3 regions of the Aquibium oceanicum genome follow, and region 2 is predicted to be linked to each of the others. Evidence: predicted binding sites of a transcription regulator. Region 2 holds the regulator's gene; each other region holds the start of a gene.

Region 1 (6,617 bases), 2.0 Mb from region 2:
TATAATACCGGTACTTACGCAATGATCCCGTCTGGCTGGAAGCATCCCCGGTCTTACGAAAGTTGCCTCGTGGCGGCGAAGGGCGCAATTGCACGCAGCTGTTGCCGGAATGTTACGTCGGATAACCATACCCCCCGATCACGGGATTTTCCCGATTGACACGAATCACTACCCCCCTTTACGTTTTCTTAACAAAAGACAAAGGCGGCTTGGGGAACAGAGACGGATGGGTCTCAGCAAACTGCTTTCGGGCGCGATAATGTCACTGGGGGGTGCGGGTATCGCATTCGTCCTTACCGCAACCGGCGCCGCACTGGCGGGCTCCATCGGCACTGGAGGACTGACCTCACAGCCGATCGGCCACTACGAGTTCTGCAGAGCCAATCCGGCCGAATGCTCGATCGCCGGATCCGACGAGGGGCCGCTCGTCCTCACCAAGACGCTCTGGGCGAAGATTTCCAAGGTAAACATCGCGGTCAACAGCGCCATCAGGCCGATGTCCGACAAGGACATCTTCGGCAAGGACGAGGTCTGGGCCTATCCGACCAGCGGCGTGGGAGATTGCGAGGACTACGTGCTGGAAAAGCGCCGCCGGCTCTTCAAGGGCGGCATCCCGTTGTCGGACCTGCTCATCACCGTGGTGCGCAAGCGCGACGGAGAAGGCCACGCGGTGCTGACGGTGCGCACGGACAAGGGCGACTACATTCTCGACAATCTGTCGGACACCGTGAAGGCCTGGGAACAGACGGGATATCGCTTCCTCAAGCGCCAGGCGAGCACGCATACCGGGCGGTGGGTCAGCCTGCGCGACGACAACACCATGATGGTGGGCTCGGTCCGCAACTGACCGGCGGGGCCGACTTACGGCCCTCGCTACGACGCAGGCACGCAGTAACGTCCGTTACGACTTTTCCCAGAAGCGCTCAGGTCGCGGGTCGGTACAGGATGTCGACTCGCCGTTTCGAGATTGCCCGGTGTGCCTGAGATCAGGCCGGTCGCACCCGACGCGCGGGCCCGGGCGGTCAGGTATCCGCCCCCGACAGCGGGCGGATCACATCTCCTCGTATAAGTTATGCAGCGGCACGCGCGGCGGCGGCTTCCGTGCCGACGCGGTAGGAGATCGCCTCGGCGAGGTGGATGCGGCCGACCGTCTCCGCGCCATCGAGGTCGGCCAGAGTGCGGGCGACCTTCAGGACCCGGTGATAGGCGCGTGCGGAAAAACCGAGCTTCTCGCTCGCATCGCGCAAAAGCGCCTGCCCGGCGGCATCCGGCGCGGCGATATCCTCGATCAACGAGGGGCTGCAATGCGCATTGGTGGTGACGCCGGGAAGGCCACGCGCGGCGAAGCGCTCGCGCTGGATGATGCGCGCGGCGGCGACACGGGCGGCGACGGCTGTGCTGGTCTCGGCACGCGAGGGGCGGATGAGGTCGGCCGCCGAGACGGCGGGAACTTCGATCCTCAGATCGATGCGGTCGAGGAGCGGTCCGGAGATGCGCGCCTGATAATCGCTCTGGCAGCGCGGGCCGCGGGCGCAGCGGTATCCCGGTTCGCCCGCCATGCCGCACCGGCACGGGTTCATGGCCGCGACGAGCTGGATGCGGGAGGGATAGGAGACGCGGGTGTTGGCGCGCGCGATGACGCATTCGCCGGTCTCCAGCGGCTGGCGTAGCGAATCCAGGACCGGCGCGGCGAACTCCGGCAATTCGTCGAGGAAAAGCACGCCGTGGTGGGCGAGCGAGGCCTCGCCCGGGCGGACCCGCAAGCCGCCGCCGACCATCGCCGCCATGGACGCCGAATGGTGCGGCGAGCGGAACGGCCGCCGGTCGGACAGCTTTCCGCCGGAGAGTTCGCCGGCGATCGAGGCGATCATGGAGACCTCGAGCAGTTCCTTCGGGGACAGCGGCGGCAGGATCGACGGAAGGCGCTGCGCCAGCATCGACTTGCCCGAGCCGGGCGGGCCGCTCATCAGGAGATTGTGGCCGCCGGCCGCCGCAACCTCGAGCGCGCGTTTGGCGCTCTCCTGCCCCTTGATGTCGGCGAGATCGGGAAGATTGGTGGCCGGCTCCCTGATCCTTGCCTCCGGGCGCGACAGGACCTGCGTCCCGCGGAAATGGTTGGCCACCGCGATCAGGCTGCGCGGCGCGAGGATCTCGACATCGGCGCCCGCCCAGGCCGCTTCCGGTCCCGACGCATGCGGGCAGATCAGGCCCTTGCCCATCGCATTCGCGCCGATGGCGGCCGGCAGGGCGCCCGCGACCGGCGCGATGGTGCCGTCGAGCGACAGTTCGCCGAGCACCACGAATTCGCCGAGCGCATCGCCGGGAATGGCGCCGAGCGCCGCCATGAGGCTGAGCGCGATCGGAAGATCGTAGTGGCTGCCCTCCTTCGGCAGGTCGGCCGGGGCGAGATTGACCGTCACTTTCTTTGGCGGCATCGACAGGCCGGAAGCATGGAGTGCCGCCTGGACCCGCTCGCGGCTTTCGGCCACCGCCTTGTCCGGAAGGCCGACGATGTGCATGCCGATCTTGCCCGGCGCGACCATCACCTGCACGTCGACGGGAACGGCCTCTATGCCCTGGAAGGCGATGGTGCTGACGCGTGAAACCATCCTTGTCCCCTTGCCGGCTGCGCCCGAAGGCCGGCGCGTGATGCGCGCCGAGCGAGTTCACAACAGCTAAACACAAGGTTGACGTAAGGGCAAGAACATTTCGGGAACGATGCGTTCGCGAAAGTTCTACGCGCGCATGTTTGTGTCAAACGAGCCTATTCCGCCGCTTCCGCGAGGTTTTCAACCTTCACCTCGCGCTCCGTGGGCAGGAAGCGGCGTCCCTCACGCGCTTCGAGCTCGAGCTCGGTGGTGGCCTTCAGCATCGCCTCGCGCAGTTCGCAATGCATGTACCATGCGGTCGTCGGATCCTTGGCCGTCGCATAGAAACGCACCAGCATGCCGGTGGCGTCCTGGCCGATGACCAGAACCTTCGAGCTGTCCTTGTCGACGACCTTGTCGTTTTCTTCGACGAACCCTTTGAAGCGCTCTCGCAGAACGTCGACGTCGGCCATGTGGTTGAGGCGCAGTTCGAAGACCTTGGTCAGCGAGGGATCACGCTTGGTCCAGTTCTCGAAGGGTTCGGAGACAAAGTAGGTCACCGGCACGACCAGCCTTCGGTTGTCCCAGGTCTTCAGCTGCACGAAGGTGAAGTTGATCTTCTCGACATAGGACCACTGGCCTTCGAAGAGCACGGAATCGCCGATCGTTGCCGCCTTCGACAGCGCGATCTGCAGGCTGGCCATGATGTTGCTGAGCGCGGAACGGGCGGCGAAGGCGAGCACGAGGGTGAGGATGCCGGCCGAACCGACCAGCGCCAGGCCGGTCTTGGCCAGGAGGTTGATCTGGGTGAAGACGAGGCCGACGAACAAGACCAGCGCGATGACGAGACCGATGCGGCGGAAGGCGGAGAGATTGGTCTGGAAGCTGCGGACGGATTCGTTTTCGGGCTTCTCCAGTTCGGAGACGTCCTGCGTCAGGCTGTGCTCGATCGCGACGTCGATGACCCTGACCAGGATGAGAAGGCCGCCGCCGAACAGGAGGAACAGGAGAACCGGCGTGATGAAGGTATCGATCGACACCGAGAAGACCAGCAGCGATCCGGTCACGGTGTAGGCGAGCAGGCCGGCGGCGATCAGCGCGACCGGCAGCGCCAGGGCCGAGACGATCTCGCCTGCCACGCCCGGCCGATAGCGCTTGCCGAGGCCCGACGCGAGACGGAAGAGGAAGTAGCCGAGCAGCGCGGACGCCACCAGGAGCAAGGGCAGCGCGATGAGTTCCCAGGCCGCCAGACCGAGGAGGGCGGGCTTCCGGGACCAGTCGGGCAGGCCCTCCTCGAAGGCCGTCGCGCCGTACTGCGCATGCAGCGCGGGTATGTTCTCCACGGTCTGCGCCGAAAACAGCCAGACCGGGTCGCCGTCCGCCGGTTTCACGCGCGAGAGCCGGATCGGCACCGGCCGGCCGTCAAGACGAATCAGCGCCATGCGGATCGAGCGCCGGGGCTCGCCGGCCAGCGCGTCGTTGGATGACGCGTTGACGTCGAGGCCGTCGGGCCGGTCGGGCAATTCGTTCCAGTCGATCCATACCTTGCGGTCGATGATCTCGGCGAGCTGTCGCGCCAGGAGCGGCCCGCGCTCCGCCTGGCGGACGGGATCGATCTTTTCGAGGTCGAGCAGATGAGCGGCCGCGCCGAAATCACCGAGGCCGGTGCGCTGGAGGAAGGTCTCGACGGCTGCCTGGGGCGTTTCCCGAGCGAGGTCGGGTGCCGGATCGAGGCCGCGGTTCAGCGCATCGACCTCGAACCACGAGCGGGAGGAGCCGCCGTCCTGCGCGAATGTCGTGCCGGCAAGCAATCCGACGACGATCGCCACCGCGATCAAAAATGCGCTTGAAAATGCCTTCATACCTGCCGTCCCCGCTCCGTTCGTCCGTATCCGCGGCCGTCGGCCGGAGCCGGCGGCTAGGACTGGACATAGTTCACGGGCGGGGTTCGACCACCGGGAAGCGGCACGGCAGGGTTGCTACTTCACCTTCGCTTCCACGGAATCCCAGAACAGCGCCGCGATGTCGGCGCCGCCGAAACGCTGCACTTCGCGCACGCCGGTGGGCGAGGTGACGTTGATCTCGGTCAGGTAGTCGCCGATGACGTCGATGCCGACGAGGATGAAGCCGCGCTCGCGCAGCGAGGGACCGATGCGGGCGCAGATCTCGCGTTCGCGGTCGGTCAGTTCCGTCGCCTCGGCACGGCCGCCGACATGCATATTCGAGCGCGAGTCATGCTCGGCGGGCACGCGGTTGATGGCGCCGACGGGCTCGCCGTCGATCAGGATGATGCGCTTGTCGCCCTTGCGCACTTCCTTGAGGTATCGCTGCACGATGTAGGGCTCGCGGAACATCTGGCCGAACATCTCGAGCAGGGAGGCGAGGTTGCGGTCCGCCTCGTGCAGATGGAAGATACCGGCGCCGCCATTGCCGTAGAGCGGCTTGACGATGATGTCGCCGAACTCCTTGCGGAAGGCGGCGACCTCGGCGGCATCCTTGGTGATCAGCGTCTCGGGCATCAGGTCGGGGAATTCGGTAACGAAGATCTTCTCCGGGCTGTTGCGCACCCAGGCGGGGTCGTTGACCACGAGCGTCTTCGGATGGATGCGCTCCAGGATGTGGGTGGTTGTGATGTAGTTCATGTCGAAGGGCGGGTCCTGCCGCAGGAGCACCACGTCAATCTCCGACAGATCGAGGCGCTGCGGTTCGCCGAGCGCGTAGTGATCGCCCTTGACGTCCTTCACCCTCATCGGCTCCGCGGTGGCGAAAGCCTTGCCGCCGCGCATGGTCAGGCGGTCGGGGGTATAATGGTAGAGTTCGTGGCCGCGCCGCTGCGCCTCCAGCGAGAGCGCGAACGTGGTGTCGCCCGCAATCGTCAGCGTAGCGACATGGTCCATCTGCACGGCTATCCTGAGCGGCATCTCGGTTCTCCGGTTCTTCGAACGGACCATGGCATCTATCGAAAACGCGACGCGCTGCCAATCTCCGGCCGGCCGTTTCGAATGGACCAGTGGGCGTTCACGGCACGCGTGGCCGACCCTCCCACCTCATCCAATGGTATACCTCCGGGCGTTGCCGAAGGGACACCCTTCCTAAACGGTTTTGCTCGATACTAGGTTGAGTAAGCCGGGGCTAAATCACCAGAACAACAATGAACGGACCCATGCGCAACACAGACAGACCGGGGGAGCAGGGAGACCTCGCGTACACCGATCCGTTGACGGGCCTGGGCAACAACCGCCGGTTCGTGACCAAGGTAAAGCGTCTGATCGCGGAACGCGAGGACGATCCGGCTCCGTTCGCCATCGGCATCGTCGATCTCGACGGCTTCAAGCCGATCAACGATCTGTTCGGGCGGGCGTCGGGCGACGAGATCCTGATGCAGGTCGCACTTCGCCTGCATGCCGCGATGGACAGGCATTCGACGGTCACGCGCATCGGCGCGGACGAGTTCGCCTTCCTGTTTCCAATGACGTTCAGCGAAGCGGCGGCCGCCGAGCAGGCTCGCATGCTGATCGAGATCCTTTCGGCGCCGTACGATCTTGGCGAACGCAGCGCCCGGCTCTCCGCGTCTGTCGGATGCTCGCTGTTCTTCGTCGGCAACGAAAGCGCCGACGACCTGATCCGCAAGGCCGAAACCGCGCTCTACCACGCCAAGCGAAGCGGCCGGGGACTGGTGGTGGTCTACACGCAGGACATGGAGGAAGCGGCGAAGCGCGTCACGCGCATCGAGCAGGCGCTCCGCCGCGCGGTCTCGGCGGGGGAAGTAGAGCCGCACTTTCAGCCGATCGTCGATCTCGCCTCCCGCAGTATCGTCGGCTTCGAGGCCCTGGCACGCTGGACCGACTGCGATCTCGGTTTCGTGTCGCCTGGCGTCTTCATCCCGATCGCGGAGGAGCGCGGCATCATCGGGCAGTTGTCGCAACTTCTGCTGCGCAAGGCGACGCTCGCCGCTCGTCAGTGGCCCGAGGGCGTGTTCCTCTCCTTCAATCTCTCGCCCTCGCAGCTGGTGGACCACAACACCTGCAG
Region 2 (6,617 bases):
GGGAAGATCGCGAAGAAACCGTCCCCGAGGAATTTGAGGATCTCGCCGCCGTGCGCCTCTACCGGAGGCACCATCAGGTCGAAGGCGTCGTTCAGCATCTCGACCACCTTCTGCCCGGAGATCCGGTTGGAGATTTCGGTGAAGCCGATGAGGTCCGTGAAGAGGATCGCCGCCTCGATTTCCGTTCCATCGCCTCTGTGGACGCGCCCGTTCAGGATCTGCTCGCCGCTTCCCCGGCCGACATAGGTCGAGAGGATGGATGCCGCGTTGAGCCTCAAGAGGTAGGCTTCGACGAGACGCGCCAGAGGCTGGCGGATGCGATCCAGCGCCGCGAGCTGGTGATCGGAGAAGCCGCGCGGGTGCCTGGTCGAGAACGTGGCGGCATGCGTCTCGCCCGTCGTGAAGATCAGCGGCTGCGCCAGATAGTCGGCGAAGCCTTCATCCCTCAGTTCGCCCAGGATGACGAATTCGTCGATTGCCGCGATGTCGGTCAGCCTGCGCCGGATCGTTACCTGCTGCGAGGTAACGGCCGGAAGCGGGTTCTTCAGGTACTGATCTTCCGAGAAGATGCTGAGGGCGCCTTCGCGCATCTGCACGCCCTCAGCGGCGGTCCAGAGAAAGCGCCGCGCGGCGACGTTCGGATGGAGCGTGTTGACGAAGAGGCCGAAGCGATCGAGCGGTATACCGGCAGTCACGAGACGATGGCAGAAATCGTTCACGAAAGCATCGGGGCTCGTGCTCGACCGCGCTCCGTCGACCATCCACGCGATCAGGCCCGTAATCCGCAGATCGTTCACCTCGTCGGATGCCGGAGCATCGACGCGTGTCTCTGGATGCGGCTTGACGATCATTCCAACGGTCCCGACCGGCTGAGGCTTATTTCAAGACGGAGCTAGGTCGAGGACGCTGCGCCCGCAAGAGCCGCGGAGCGACGCCTGGTATGCACACTGCGTCTATGTGATCATCCGGCGCAAGACGAACCACACCCGCGCAAGCTCGGGGCGGCGCGCCAGCGGAATCAGTTCGGCTTCGCCAGTCGATTGGAAACACAACCCTGGTTCGCAGGGTCGCCTGCCCCTCTCAGAACGGAATCTCGTCGTCCAGTTCGCGCGAGAAACCACCGCCACCGCCGCTGCTGCCGCCGCGCCCGCGATCGTCATCCATCGGTCCCGAAGAGCCGAAGTCGGAGCCCCGACCGCCGGAATAGCCGCCGCCCTGGCCTTCGCCCTGGCCGCGTGCATCCAGCATCTGCAGCTCGCCGCGGAACTTCTGCAGCACGACCTCGGTCGAGTAGCGATCCTGGCCCGACTGATCCTGCCACTTGCGCGTCTGGATCGATCCTTCCACGTAGACCTTCATGCCCTTCTTCAGGTACTGCTCGGCCACCTTGGCGAGGTTGTCGTTGAAGATGACGACCCGGTGCCACTCGGTCTTTTCCTTGCGCTCCCCGGAATTCTTGTCGCGCCAGGTTTCCGACGTCGCGACGCTGAGATTCACGATCGGATCGCCGGACGGCAGGCGCCGGACTTCGGGGTCCGCGCCCAGGTTGCCGACCAGAATGACCTTGTTGACGCTTCCTGCCATCTCACATCTCCACGCTTGTCCGGAATGGTCGCTTTTCAGCCTGTACCCGTTATAGCCCAAGCGGGCCGCCACCGCACGGGAGCGCGATGATTTACCGGACATGTCCACACGAGTTTCGTTCTTGATATGTTCCTATCACGCCTCCAGCTCGGACGCAATGTCGCCGCCGCCGGATGCTTGAAAACGGCTGCGGCTTGACAGGCCGGCATGACCGGACGCAAACATCGCATCGTCCATGAGGAGGTTCCGATGAGGAAAACCCTGGCACTGCTCGTGCTGACCCTGTTCTGCGCACCGGCATTTGCCGATGACCAGCGGGCACCGACCGATGACGCCCTGCCGGGCGTGACCACCGGCTCCATTTCGCCCGTCGCCGCGGAACCGCAGCCCGAGCCAGACGAAGCGCTGGCCGCGGGTAGCCAGCCCGGCAGCATCCGTGCGGGAAACTGGGACATCCGCATCTCGGGCAGCGTGTCCTACGAGATCGGCTTCGGCGATCGCAACGGATCCAGGAGGCGCTGAACGCGTTTTGCCGCGCCGCAGAGCCGTCCGACACCGTCGCCCTGTAAATCGTCCGCCGTGCTCCTCGACATTGCCCGTCGCCCGACGGGCAGAACTGGCTTCATAGAGACGAATGGCAACTCCATGGACCACGACATCACGCCCGACCGGCTTATCGACGCGAAGATATCAGAACTGGGTGGCTGGCGCGGCCAGACGCTCACCCGCGTCCGGCAACTCATCCGCCAGGCCGATCCCGCCATGGTCGAGACGGTGAAGTGGGTGAAGCCGACGAACCCCTCCGGCGTGCCGGTCTGGGAGCATGACGGCATCGTGTGCACGGGCGAGACCTACAAGGACAAGGTGAAGCTGACGTTTGCCAATGGCGCTGCGCTCGACGACCCGTCCGGCCTCTTCAACGCCAGCCTCGAAGGCAATGCGCGCAGAGCCATCGATCTCTTCGAGGGCGATACGGTGGACGCGGACGCCTTCGGCGCACTGATCCGTGCGGCGGTCGCCCGGAACGTGTCGGAGAAGGCACGGAAGAAGAAGTGACGCCTCAGCGGGGATCGCGGCTCAGCCGCTTCTCGGCGAGTTCGTCGAGGTAGGCCTGCCAGCGCGCCTCCTTCTCGTGGCCGAGCTGGTGAAGATAGGACCAAGTGAAGATGCCGGTGTCGTGGCCGTCGTCGAAGCCGATCCTGACCGCGTAATTGCCGACCGGCTCCAGCTTGCGGATCGCCACGTCGCGCTTGCCGGGTACAGTCACGCGCTGGTCGGGCGAATGGCCCTGCACCTCGGCCGATGGCGAGAGCACCCGCAGCATCTCGGCGGCAAGCTCGATCGGCGCATGGTCGGGGAAGCTCACCGTCAGCAGGCGGCGATCCTTCGAGACCCTCAGTTCCTTCGGTGCGTTCATGGGTCCCCTATAAGCACTGCGGGCAACGTTCCGGAAGGCCCCATCGTAGCGGCTTACCCGCAACTTCGACATTGGAAGGTTACAGAATCGATTCTATAAGCTTCCGCAGGGTGATCGTCGGAGGGGATCGAGATGAATGTGACGCGGCGTGACTTGCTGGCAGGCGGACTGGCGCTGGCGGCGACGACGGCGATGGGCGTTCCGGCCCGGGCTGCCGCGAAGAAATCCTGGTACGCCGGCACCGGCATCGACAATGGCGTCAGCTGGAAGCGCACCAATTTCGATGTCATCGATCCGATCTGGCACAAGCAGATCGTCAAGTACTTTTCCGCCGAACCGGCGGGCACGGTGGTCGTCGATACCCAGCACCATTTCCTCTATCTGATCGTCGAGAACCAGACGGCGGTGCGCTATGGCGTCGGCGTCGGCAAGGAGGGCTTCAAATGGTACGGGCGCGCCAACGTGGCGCGCAAGGCGCTGTGGCCGCGCTGGACCCCGCCGCCGGAGATGCACGAGCGCAAGCCCGGCCTGCCGCAGTTCATCGAGGGCGGCGCGCCGGACAATCCGCTCGGCCCGCGCGCGCTCTACCTCCATCGCGACGGGGCCGACACGGGCTACCGCTTCCACGGTACCGTCGAGCCATGGAGCATCGGCAAGGACGTCTCGTCCGGCTGTATCCGCATGTTCAACGAGGACGTGATGGACCTCTACCAGCGCTGCCCGGTCGGCACCGCGGTCCAGGTCCTGCCGCATATCGCCGACAACGCGCCGAAGAAGAGCTGAACCGACATGACCCTTTTCTTCGGAATGAGGCGCCGGCTCTTCGCCGCGCTCGCGTTCGCTCTGCTGGCCGGCTGCACCTCCACCACGGCCACGCTTGAACCGCCGGTGCCCGACGTCACCAACGCGCCGGCCGCCGGCTTCGCCAACGTCCAGCCGGGCAGCGAGGAGGATTTTATCCTCAACGTCGGCCGCCGGACCTACTTCGCGCAAGGATCGGCCGAACTCGACCAGACCGCCAGGGTGACGCTCGACAACCAGGCCGCCTGGCTGCAGAAGCATCCGCAATGGCTGGTCAAGCTACAGGGGTTCGCCGACGACCCCGGCGGCGATGCGGCCATGGTGGAGCTGTCGCGCCGCCGCGCCGAGGCAGTGATGAACTACCTCGCCGCCGCCGGCGTCGCCCGCGACCGCATGTGGGCCAAGGGATACGGGAAGGAGCGCGTGGTTCGCGACTGCGCCGACACCGCCTGCAAGGTGCAGAACCGCCGCGTCATATCCAACCTTCGCGAGGAGAAGGACGGCGCCGCCTGAGCGCGTCGCCTTCGCGCTGCAACCGCTTGATCGCGATCGGCGCCTTCCAGCCGGCTTTCGTGTTCGCCACAAGCGGATAGACACGCCCCCATTGCGGCGCCGGGCTGTTTCGCCGTCGCCGATCAGCCGTACCGCACCCTCGGCACCGGTTGGCGTATTTCGGCCCCGCCAGCGTCAACTGGCTTCCAGCTCGGCGACGCCGGACTGTTTACTCGAATTAAAACTATTGCGGAACAAGAATGGAACAGATAGGTTTGTTCCGGTTTTGTTTTTAGGCGTTCGATTCCCTGAGGGGTGCCAATATGCTCACGCGCAAGCAACACGAACTCCTGCTCTTCATCCATGAGCGGCTGAAGGAATCCGGTATTCCTCCGTCCTTCGACGAGATGAAGGAGGCGCTCGACCTGGCGTCTAAATCGGGCATCCATCGCCTGATAACAGCGCTCGAGGAGCGCGGCTTCATCCGGCGGCTGCCCAACCGGGCCCGCGCGCTGGAGGTCATCCGGCTGCCCGATTCCATCGCGCCGGGGCTGGGTGGACCGCGCAAGTTCTCCCCGAGCGTCATCGAGGGCAGCCTCGGAAAGCGCCCCGATCCGGCGCCCGCGCGCCAGGCGAGCAACGACGACGCGGCCGGCATCTCCATCCCCGTCATGGGCCGGATCGCCGCCGGTGTGCCGATCGACGCCATCCAGCACCAGACGCATTCGGTCGCGGTGCCGCCCGACATGCTCTCCGGCGGCGAACATTTCGCGCTCGAGGTCCGCGGCGATTCCATGATCGAAGCGGGCATACTCGACGGCGACACCGTCGTGATCCGCAGCACCTCCACCGCCAGTCCGGGCGAGATCGTCGTGGCCCTGGTCGACGACGAGGAAGCCACCCTCAAGCGGTTCCGCCGCAAGGGCGCCTCGATCGCGCTCGAAGCGGCCAATCCAGCCTACGAGACGCGCATCTTCGGGCCGGACCGGGTGAAGGTCCAAGGCCGTCTCGTCGGTCTGATCCGGCGCTACTAAACGCCAGACGTCTTCGGCGTTCGCATACGCCGCCTGATGCTTACCCTGCGCAATCAGTCCGCATCGCGCTTGTAGGGCGGCATTCCGCGGGCTTCGCGGGACCAACGCCGATGCTCGTGCCAGGGCCTGTAGGGTTCCCGGACGGCGAACCGTATCTCCGCAGGCCTTCCCTGCCCTGCCCCGGCGAAGCGGATTTCGGCGCTGCCGCGCCGCGCAAGGTCGCGCTTGGTGACCACGAGCAACTTCGCCGGGTCGCACGGGTTAACCGCCGTGGCATCGTCAATAACGAGGACGTCGGCAAAATCGCAGAATTGGCGCGCGTTCCCCTCCGCGGAAACGAACGCCACGATCGCACCGCCGCCGTGTCGCGCGATGCAACTTGTCTCGTCGCAAGCGAAAGCTCCGGGGACCAGCCCGTCCAGCATGGCGGCGGTCAGCGGTTCGGCGCTGACGACCGGCACAGCAACACCGTGCGTCATCGCCGCGTCCATCCAGATGCCAGTGACGAAGCGGTTGGGTCGCCTCTTGTTGACCGCCAGTTCCCCGGCCTCCGTCCGCATGGCGATCAAGTCTCCCTCCTCCGAGAGCAGGAGGTTCGGGAGATCCCGCGTCGCGATGAGCACTATACCGGCAACGAGCAACGGAACGGCGGCGAGACGAAGCCAGGTCGAAAGGACAGTCAAGAGGACGAGAGCAATGGTCATCGACAGCACCGCCGATAGCGGGATCGTGCCCACGGCATCGAAAGGCGTGCGTTCGGCGAGCCATCCCGCGATCGAGACCATGATCCCGATGCCCCACCCCATGATGTCGAGCGCGAAGCCTTCGAGGCCGAACGGCATAAGGATGCCAGCGAGAACCGCCGAGGGCATGATGACGAAGGATACGACGGGCATCGCGCCGAGGTTGGCGAGGAGGCCGAGTGGCGCCATGCGGTGGAAGTGCCAGACGCCGTACAGCGCCGTTGCCGTCCCCGCCACCAGCGAGGTCATCGCAATTCCGGCGCAATAGAGAAGCAGAAGCCGAAAGCCGCCTCCGACCAGCGAGCGTTGCCGCGGCTGTCCGCCCGTGAAACCGTTCAGCCGACGCTCCGACCACCAGGCATAGGCCGCGATGAGCGCAGCCGTGGCGGCGAACGACATCTGGAAGCTCGGCCCGACCACCTCATGCGGCGCTATCGCAATGACGACGAGCGCCGAGATGGCGAGATTGCGCATCGTGATCGCCGACCGGTCGAAGAGCAGCGCCACCAGCATCACGGCGATCATGACGAAGCTGCGCTGCGCCGC
Region 3 (6,617 bases), 530 kb from region 2:
ACCAGCGCAGCGATGACGCCTTCAGCGCTCTCGGTGTCGTAGCCGAGGAACTCCGTCGGTCCCGCCTTGTCCTTGACGCCGAACCAGACGGTCTCGGCCGCCGCCTCGCCGGAGCCGGCCCAGCTCGCGCGCGCTTCCGCCTTCTGGCGGTCCATGGCGGCGTTGAAGCCTTCCACGTCGACCGAGATGCCGCGCTGGCGCAGCGCGTCCTGCGTCAGGTCGAGCGGGAACCCGTATGTGTCGTAGAGCTTGAACGCCGTCTCGCCGTCGAGCCGGGCACCCTCGCCCATGTTTTCGGTCGCGTCGGTCAGGAGGCCTAGGCCGCGCGTCAGGGTGGTACGAAAGCGCTTCTCCTCGAGCTGCAGGGTCTCGGTAATCAGCGCCTGGCCGCGCACCAGCTCAGGGTAGGCCTGCCCCATCTCGCGCACGAGCGCGGGCACCAGCCGCCACATCAGCGGCTCGGTCGCGCCGAGCAGCTGCGCGTGGCGCATGGCACGCCGCATGATGCGGCGAAGCACGTAGCCGCGCCCCTCGTTGGACGGCAGGACGCCGTCCGCGATGAGGAAGCTCGAGGCGCGCAGATGGTCAGCGATCACCCGGTGGCTCGCCCGGGTCTTGCCTTCGGCGGGAACGCCGGTCGCCTCGACGGAGGCCCGGATCAGCGCCTTGAACAGGTCGATGTCGTAATTGTCGTGCTCGCCCTGGAGAACCGCCGCAATGCGCTCCAGCCCCATGCCGGTGTCGATGGACGGCCGCGGCAGGCCGACGCGCTCCTCCTTCGTCACCTGCTCGTACTGCATGAAGACGAGGTTCCAGATCTCGATAAAGCGGTCGCCGTCCTCGTCGGGGCTTCCGGGAGGCCCGCCGGGGATGCCCTCGCCGTGATCGTAGAAGATTTCCGAGCACGGACCGCACGGACCCGTATCGCCCATGGCCCAGAAATTGTCCGAAGTCGGGATGCGGATGATGCGGTCGTCGCCCAGACCCGCGATCCTTTTCCACAGCGAAGCTGCTTCGTCGTCGGTATGGTAGACGGTGACCAGGAGCCGCTTCGCGTCGAGCCCGAACTCCCTGGTGATCAGGTTCCAGGCGAGTTCGATCGCGCGATCCTTGAAATAGTCACCGAACGAGAAGTTGCCGAGCATCTCGAAGAAGGTGTGGTGGCGCGCGGTGTAGCCGACATTGTCGAGGTCGTTGTGCTTGCCGCCGGCGCGCACGCATTTCTGCGAGGTCACCGCGCGCGAATAGGGCCGCTGCTCGACGCCTGTGAAGACGTTCTTGAACTGCACCATCCCGGCATTGGTGAACATCAGGGTCGGATCGTTGCGCGGGACGAGCGGGCTCGAGGCGACGACCTCGTGACCGTTCTTCCTGAAATAGTCGAGAAATGCCGACCGTATCGCGTTGACGCCGCTCATTCGAAATGCCTTCCAGAGACGCCCGGAGACGTCCGGGCAAACCGAACGGCTTCTTATCCACTGGCCGGGTCAGTGTCCAGAAAACACCGGCGCAGGTCGACGTTCCGCGCCGATCCCGTCAGTGGATGCGAAAACCGCCGGAGCGAGGCCGGCGGCAATCGACATGACAATCCGATCGGCTCGGGAGCCTACATCTCGGCTGCCTCGCCGCCATCCTCTTCCTCGGGGCCATGGTCGAGGAATTTTTCCGCGATCAGCCCGGCGTTCTGGCGCAGCGCCATCTCGATCTCGCGCGCCGCCTCGGGATTGTCGCGCAGGAACTGCTTGGCGTTCTCGCGGCCCTGGCCGAGACGCTGGGAATTGTAGGAGAACCAGGCGCCAGACTTTTCAACGATGCCCGACTTCACGCCGAGATCGACGAGCTCGCCGGTCTTGGAAACGCCCTCCCCGTACATGATGTCGAACTCGACCTGCTTGAAGGGCGGCGCGAGCTTGTTCTTCACCACCTTGACGCGGGTCTGGTTGCCGGTGACCTCGTCGCGCTCCTTGACCGAGCCGATGCGGCGGATGTCGAGGCGCACGGAGGCGTAGAACTTGAGCGCGTTGCCGCCCGTGGTGGTCTCGGGCGAGCCGAACATGACGCCGATCTTCATGCGGATCTGGTTGATGAAGACGACCATGGTGTTCGAACGCGAAATCGACGCTGTCAGCTTGCGCAGCGCCTGGCTCATCAGCCGCGCCTGCAGGCCGGGCAGCGAATCGCCCATCTCGCCCTCGATCTCGGCGCGGGGCGTCAGCGCCGCGACCGAATCGACCACCAGCACGTCAATGGCGCCGGAGCGGACCAGGGTGTCGCAGATCTCTAGCGCCTGCTCGCCGGTGTCCGGCTGCGAGATCAGGAGGTTTTCCAGATCGACGCCAAGCTTGCGGGCGTAGACCGGATCGAGAGCATGCTCGGCATCCACGAAGGCGCAGATGCCGCCCTTCTTCTGCGCCTCGGCGACCGTGTGCAGCGCCAGCGTCGTCTTGCCCGAGCTTTCGGGACCGTAGATCTCGATGATGCGCCCCCTGGGCAGGCCACCCACGCCGAGCGCGATGTCCAGGCCGAGCGAGCCGGTCGAGATCGTCTCGATCTCGACGACTTGCTCGTTGCGGCCGAGCCGCATGATCGAGCCCTTGCCGAACGCGCGCTCGATCTGGGACAACGCCGCGTCCAGAGCCTTGGATTTGTCCACCGAATTGTCCTCAACCAGCCGCAATGAGTTCTGAGCCATGATACATTACCCCTTGATCGTCAATGAAGTCCGGGCGCTTCGCTGGACGGATTTATTTGTACATGTTTTGTTCCGTTTCCGCAAGTCCCGGTCATCCTAGTGAAATCAACATGATACGCGACAAGTTCGTCGAATGTTCTCATCCCTCTGCCTCGGGATGGTCTCGCTCCGCTCGCACATCGGCCGGGCGGACATGCGGCCGGCGATTCGCCGCGGCGGCGGATGGAGTGCCAGCCCTGCGGGGTATCCCGGGACCTTCGGAGGCGAGCTCGCATGACGCCGGGTGACATCCACCTGCTGGGGATCGGCGGCGCGCATGTCGACCGGCGCGGCCAGGTGTCCGGCACCTTCGTGCCCGGCGCCTCCAATCCCGGCACCATGCGCGAGGAGGTCGGCGGCGGCGTCTTCAACGCGCTGCGCAACGTCGTGCGCCGCGGGGCGCGGGCCTCGCTGCTTTCGGTGCGCGGCGGCGACGGCGCGGGCGAAGCCGTTGCGCGGGCGATCGCCGAGGCCGGGATCGAAGATCTCTCGTCGGTCTTCCTCGACCGCTCGACGCCGAGCTACACCGCGCTTCTGGATCGCGAAGGCGAACTTTTGGCGGGGCTCGCCGACATGGCGCTCTACGAGATGGCGTTTCCGCGGCAGCTGACGCGCAGCAAGGCGCGGGACGCGATCGGCCGGGCCGGAGCAATCCTGTGCGACGCCAACCTTCCCGAACCGGCGCTGGCAAAGCTCGCGGATGCGGCCGCGGACAAGCCGCTCTTCGCCATCGCCATTTCACCGGCCAAGGTGGTGCGGCTGCGGCCGGTGTTGCCGGCGCTGACCTGCCTGTTTCTCAACCGGCGCGAGGCCGCATCGCTGACCGACGGGCGGGCGGACGCGCGCGCCGAGACGATGGTGGCCGAACTGCGCAAAGCCGGGCTCGAACGCGCCGTCGTCACCGCCGGCGCCGGCGCGATCGTCGCGTTCGAGGGCGAGCGCATCCATGCGATCGATCCGCCCGAACCCGAGCGGATCGTCGACGTGACCGGCGCAGGCGACGCGCTGGCCGGAACGGCGATCCTGGCCATGCTGTCGGGCGTCCCCTTCCCCGAGGCAGTGCGCCACGGGCTCGCGGCAGCGAAGCTTTGCATCGAATCCGCTCAGTCCGTGCCGGACCATTCCGAACCCGCCTTTTCCGACGCGCTCGCCCTTGTTCCCGAGATGCAGGCGATGGCATGAGACGCGCATGACACCGGAATCGGCACGGCCCCACCTGGACATCTTCGAACCCGTCGCGGCAGCATTGCGCGACCGGAAGCCCGTCGTGGCGCTGGAAAGCACCATCATCACCCACGGCATGCCCTATCCGCAGAATGCCGCCATGGCCGCGCGCGTGGAGGAGATCGTGCGCGAGGAAGGCGCGGTGCCGGCGACGATCGCGGTCATCGAGGGCCGTCTGAAGATCGGCCTGTCCGACGGAGAACGCGAGGCGCTGGCGAAGGAAGCCGGCGCGCTGAAGCTGTCGCGGGCCGATCTCGCCTATGCAATCGCGGAGCGGCGCACCGGCGGCACGACCGTCGCCGCCACGATGATCGCGGCGGCGCTCTCCGGCATCGAGGTGTTCGCCACCGGCGGCATCGGTGGCGTCCACAAGGGGGCGGAGACCACCTTCGACGTTTCGGCCGATCTCGACGAACTCGCCCGCACGCCCGTCATCGTCGTCTCAGCCGGCGCCAAGGCGATTCTCGACATCGAAAAGACGCTGGAAGTACTGGAAACGAAAGGCGTTCCGGTCGTCGGCTACGGCACGGACGTAATGCCGGCGTTCTGGTCCAGCCGGTCCCGGTTCCGCGCGCCGCTGCGCCTCGACACCCCGCAGGCCATCGCCCGCTTCCAGTCGGCGCGGCGGGATCTTGGGATCGGCGGCGGCATGCTGATCGCCAACCCGGTGCCGGCAGAGGCCGAAATCCCGGAAGCGGAGATGGCGGGCTTCATCGCCGCCGCGCAGGCGGATGCGGCGGCGAAGGGCGTCTCGGGCAAGGAAGTTACGCCCTATCTTCTCGGCCGTATCCTTGAATTGACGGACGGCCGCAGCGTGGTCACCAACATCGCGCTGGTCGAGAACAACGCGCGGCTCGCCGCCCGCATCGCCACCGCCTTGGCCTGATTCGGTCCGGGCGGAAACCCGCCGCAGATCACTGGACTAAAGTTCCATCGCCTGGCCGGTGCGGGCGCTCTCCTCCGCCGCAGCGCCGATCATGACGGCCCTCAAACCGTCGTCGAGCGACACTTCCGGCTGTCCGCCATGACGCACGAGGTTCAGGAACTTCTGGTGCTGGAAGAAGGTCGAACCATGGTGGTCTCCCGCCGCCAGGATGCGCTCCTCGACATGGATCTCCTCGCGCACGGGCAGCTTGGTCGCCCGCGGCGAGATCACGATCTCGGAGGCGCGCTCGCGTTCCTCGGGGGAGAAGCGGGCAGGCCCCGGCACGAACGCCTCGATGCGCGCCTTGTCACCGGTGGCGGCGATCTGCTCCTGCCAGTACGAGCCCTCGGCAAACATGCACAGATCGAGCATGGCGCGCACGCCGTTGTCGAAGTCGACGATCACGAAGGCATTATCCAGCACGTCGGGGGTGCGGCCGTCGTATCGTTCGTCGAGGAAATTCACGTCCATCGCACCCGAGGCGTAGACACGCACGGCCTCGGCCTCAGCCAGAAGGCGCATCAGGTCGAAGAAGTGGCAGCATTTTTCCACCAGCGTGCCGCCGGTGCGGGCCGAAAAGCGGTTCCAGTCGTCGACCTTGTGCAGGAACGGAAAGCGATGCTCGCGGATCGAGATCATGCGCAGCCGACCGGCGGTCCCGGCCGCAAGTTCGTGGCGCAGGCGCTCGACCGGCGGCATGTAGCGGTATTCCATCGCGACCCATACGGGTGCTGCCCGCCGCTCCGCCAGCCGCAGCACCTCGCGGCAATCCTCCACGGTGGCGCAGAGCGGCTTTTCGACCAGGATCGGCTTGTTCGAGGGCAGCACGTCCCGCAGGATCGCGGCATGGGTGTCGTTGGGGCTGGCAATCACCAGCACGTCGCAGCAATCGGCGGCCAGGAGTTCGCGATGGCCGGGAAAGACGGCGCAGCGCTCGTGCCCCGGCCCGGCCGCGAGTTCCCGGCTCTGGGAAAAGGGATCGGCGATCGCAGTTATCTCCGCGCCGTCGAGCAGGCCGATGTTGCACATGTGCTCGCGCCCCATCATGCCCGAACCGATGATGCCGTAGCGGATCGTCATGGGCCTCACGTCAGAGATCGAGAACGGGGATTCCGAGGGACTTTGCTGCGGCTCCGAGAGCATCGCGGTGGTCTCCGTAGGCGAGCGCCAGATGGTGCTCGAGCGCCGCGCCCATGATGCGGTCGAGCAGATTTTCTGCGGGGGTGTCGAAGCGGACGACGCCCGACGTGCCAGTGAAGGCCATCGGCCGTTTCAGCATCTCGCCGCCACCGATGACAGCGACGGTGCGACCGCGCGCCTGGCTGATGCGGAAAAAGGTGACGCGGCCGGGCTTCAGCGGAAATTCGTAGAGCAGCGGCATCTTGCGGTTGGTGTGGATCGTCGCCTGCGGCGCCGCGTCCGGATCGGCCATGGAGACCGGCGCCTGGCCGCAATGCCATACGACGCCGGTATCGTCGCCGGCTTCGAGGTCCACGAGGTCGGTCAGGAAGGCCGGCGCGTCGGCGACCTTCTGGAGGAGCAGCGCGGACAGCGCGCCGTAGACGTCGGCCTCGCAGGCGCAGGGCACCCGCCCCTCGCCCATCATGGAGACGGGTCCGCAGACCGCCCCGCCGTACTCGGTGAAAGTCTCGGGCCAGCAGCGGATGGCGAAGGCGTCGTAGCTGCCCTCGCGCCGCAGCGCCTCGATCGCCGGCTTGAGACGCAGCGACCGTTCGA

The links. The regulator LexA, encoded in region 2, represses DNA repair genes until DNA is damaged. The targets are predictions, from matches to a motif close to TGTTCNNNNTGTGTTCNG.
Region 1: a site for LexA is predicted at 2,701-2,718, ahead of BSQ44_RS05250 (YifB family Mg chelatase-like AAA ATPase). Genes of this name have one in related genera too.
Region 3: a site for LexA is predicted at 2,750-2,767, ahead of recA (recombinase RecA). Genes of this name have one in related genera too.

The regions. Positions count from the first base shown of each region.
Region 1 is NZ_CP018171.1:1,044,926-1,051,542, reverse strand. Features, by position in the region: gene BSQ44_RS05255 (transglutaminase-like cysteine peptidase) at 260-847, shown strand; gene BSQ44_RS05250 (YifB family Mg chelatase-like AAA ATPase) at 1,071-2,609, opposite strand; gene BSQ44_RS05245 (mechanosensitive ion channel family protein) at 2,765-4,450, opposite strand; gene gshB (glutathione synthase) at 4,568-5,509, opposite strand; gene BSQ44_RS05235 (putative bifunctional diguanylate cyclase/phosphodiesterase) at 5,752-6,617, shown strand, end outside.
Region 2 is NZ_CP018171.1:3,008,834-3,015,450, forward strand. Features, by position in the region: gene BSQ44_RS14670 (adenylate/guanylate cyclase domain-containing protein) at 1-851, opposite strand, end outside; gene BSQ44_RS14675 (single-stranded DNA-binding protein) at 1,081-1,584, opposite strand; gene BSQ44_RS14680 (hypothetical protein) at 1,834-2,106, shown strand; gene BSQ44_RS14685 (DUF1801 domain-containing protein) at 2,230-2,640, shown strand; gene BSQ44_RS14690 (gamma-butyrobetaine hydroxylase family protein) at 2,645-3,001, opposite strand; gene BSQ44_RS14695 (L,D-transpeptidase) at 3,134-3,784, shown strand; gene BSQ44_RS14700 (OmpA family protein) at 3,791-4,315, shown strand; gene lexA (transcriptional repressor LexA) at 4,618-5,328, shown strand; gene BSQ44_RS14710 (ComEC/Rec2 family competence protein) at 5,382-6,617, opposite strand, start outside.
Region 3 is NZ_CP018171.1:3,540,623-3,547,239, forward strand. Features, by position in the region: gene alaS (alanine--tRNA ligase) at 1-1,418, opposite strand, end outside; gene recA (recombinase RecA) at 1,607-2,692, opposite strand; gene BSQ44_RS17360 (carbohydrate kinase family protein) at 2,966-3,913, shown strand; gene BSQ44_RS17365 (pseudouridine-5'-phosphate glycosidase) at 3,921-4,841, shown strand; gene BSQ44_RS17370 (Gfo/Idh/MocA family protein) at 4,878-5,960, opposite strand; gene BSQ44_RS17375 (L-fucose/L-arabinose isomerase family protein) at 5,971-6,617, opposite strand, start outside.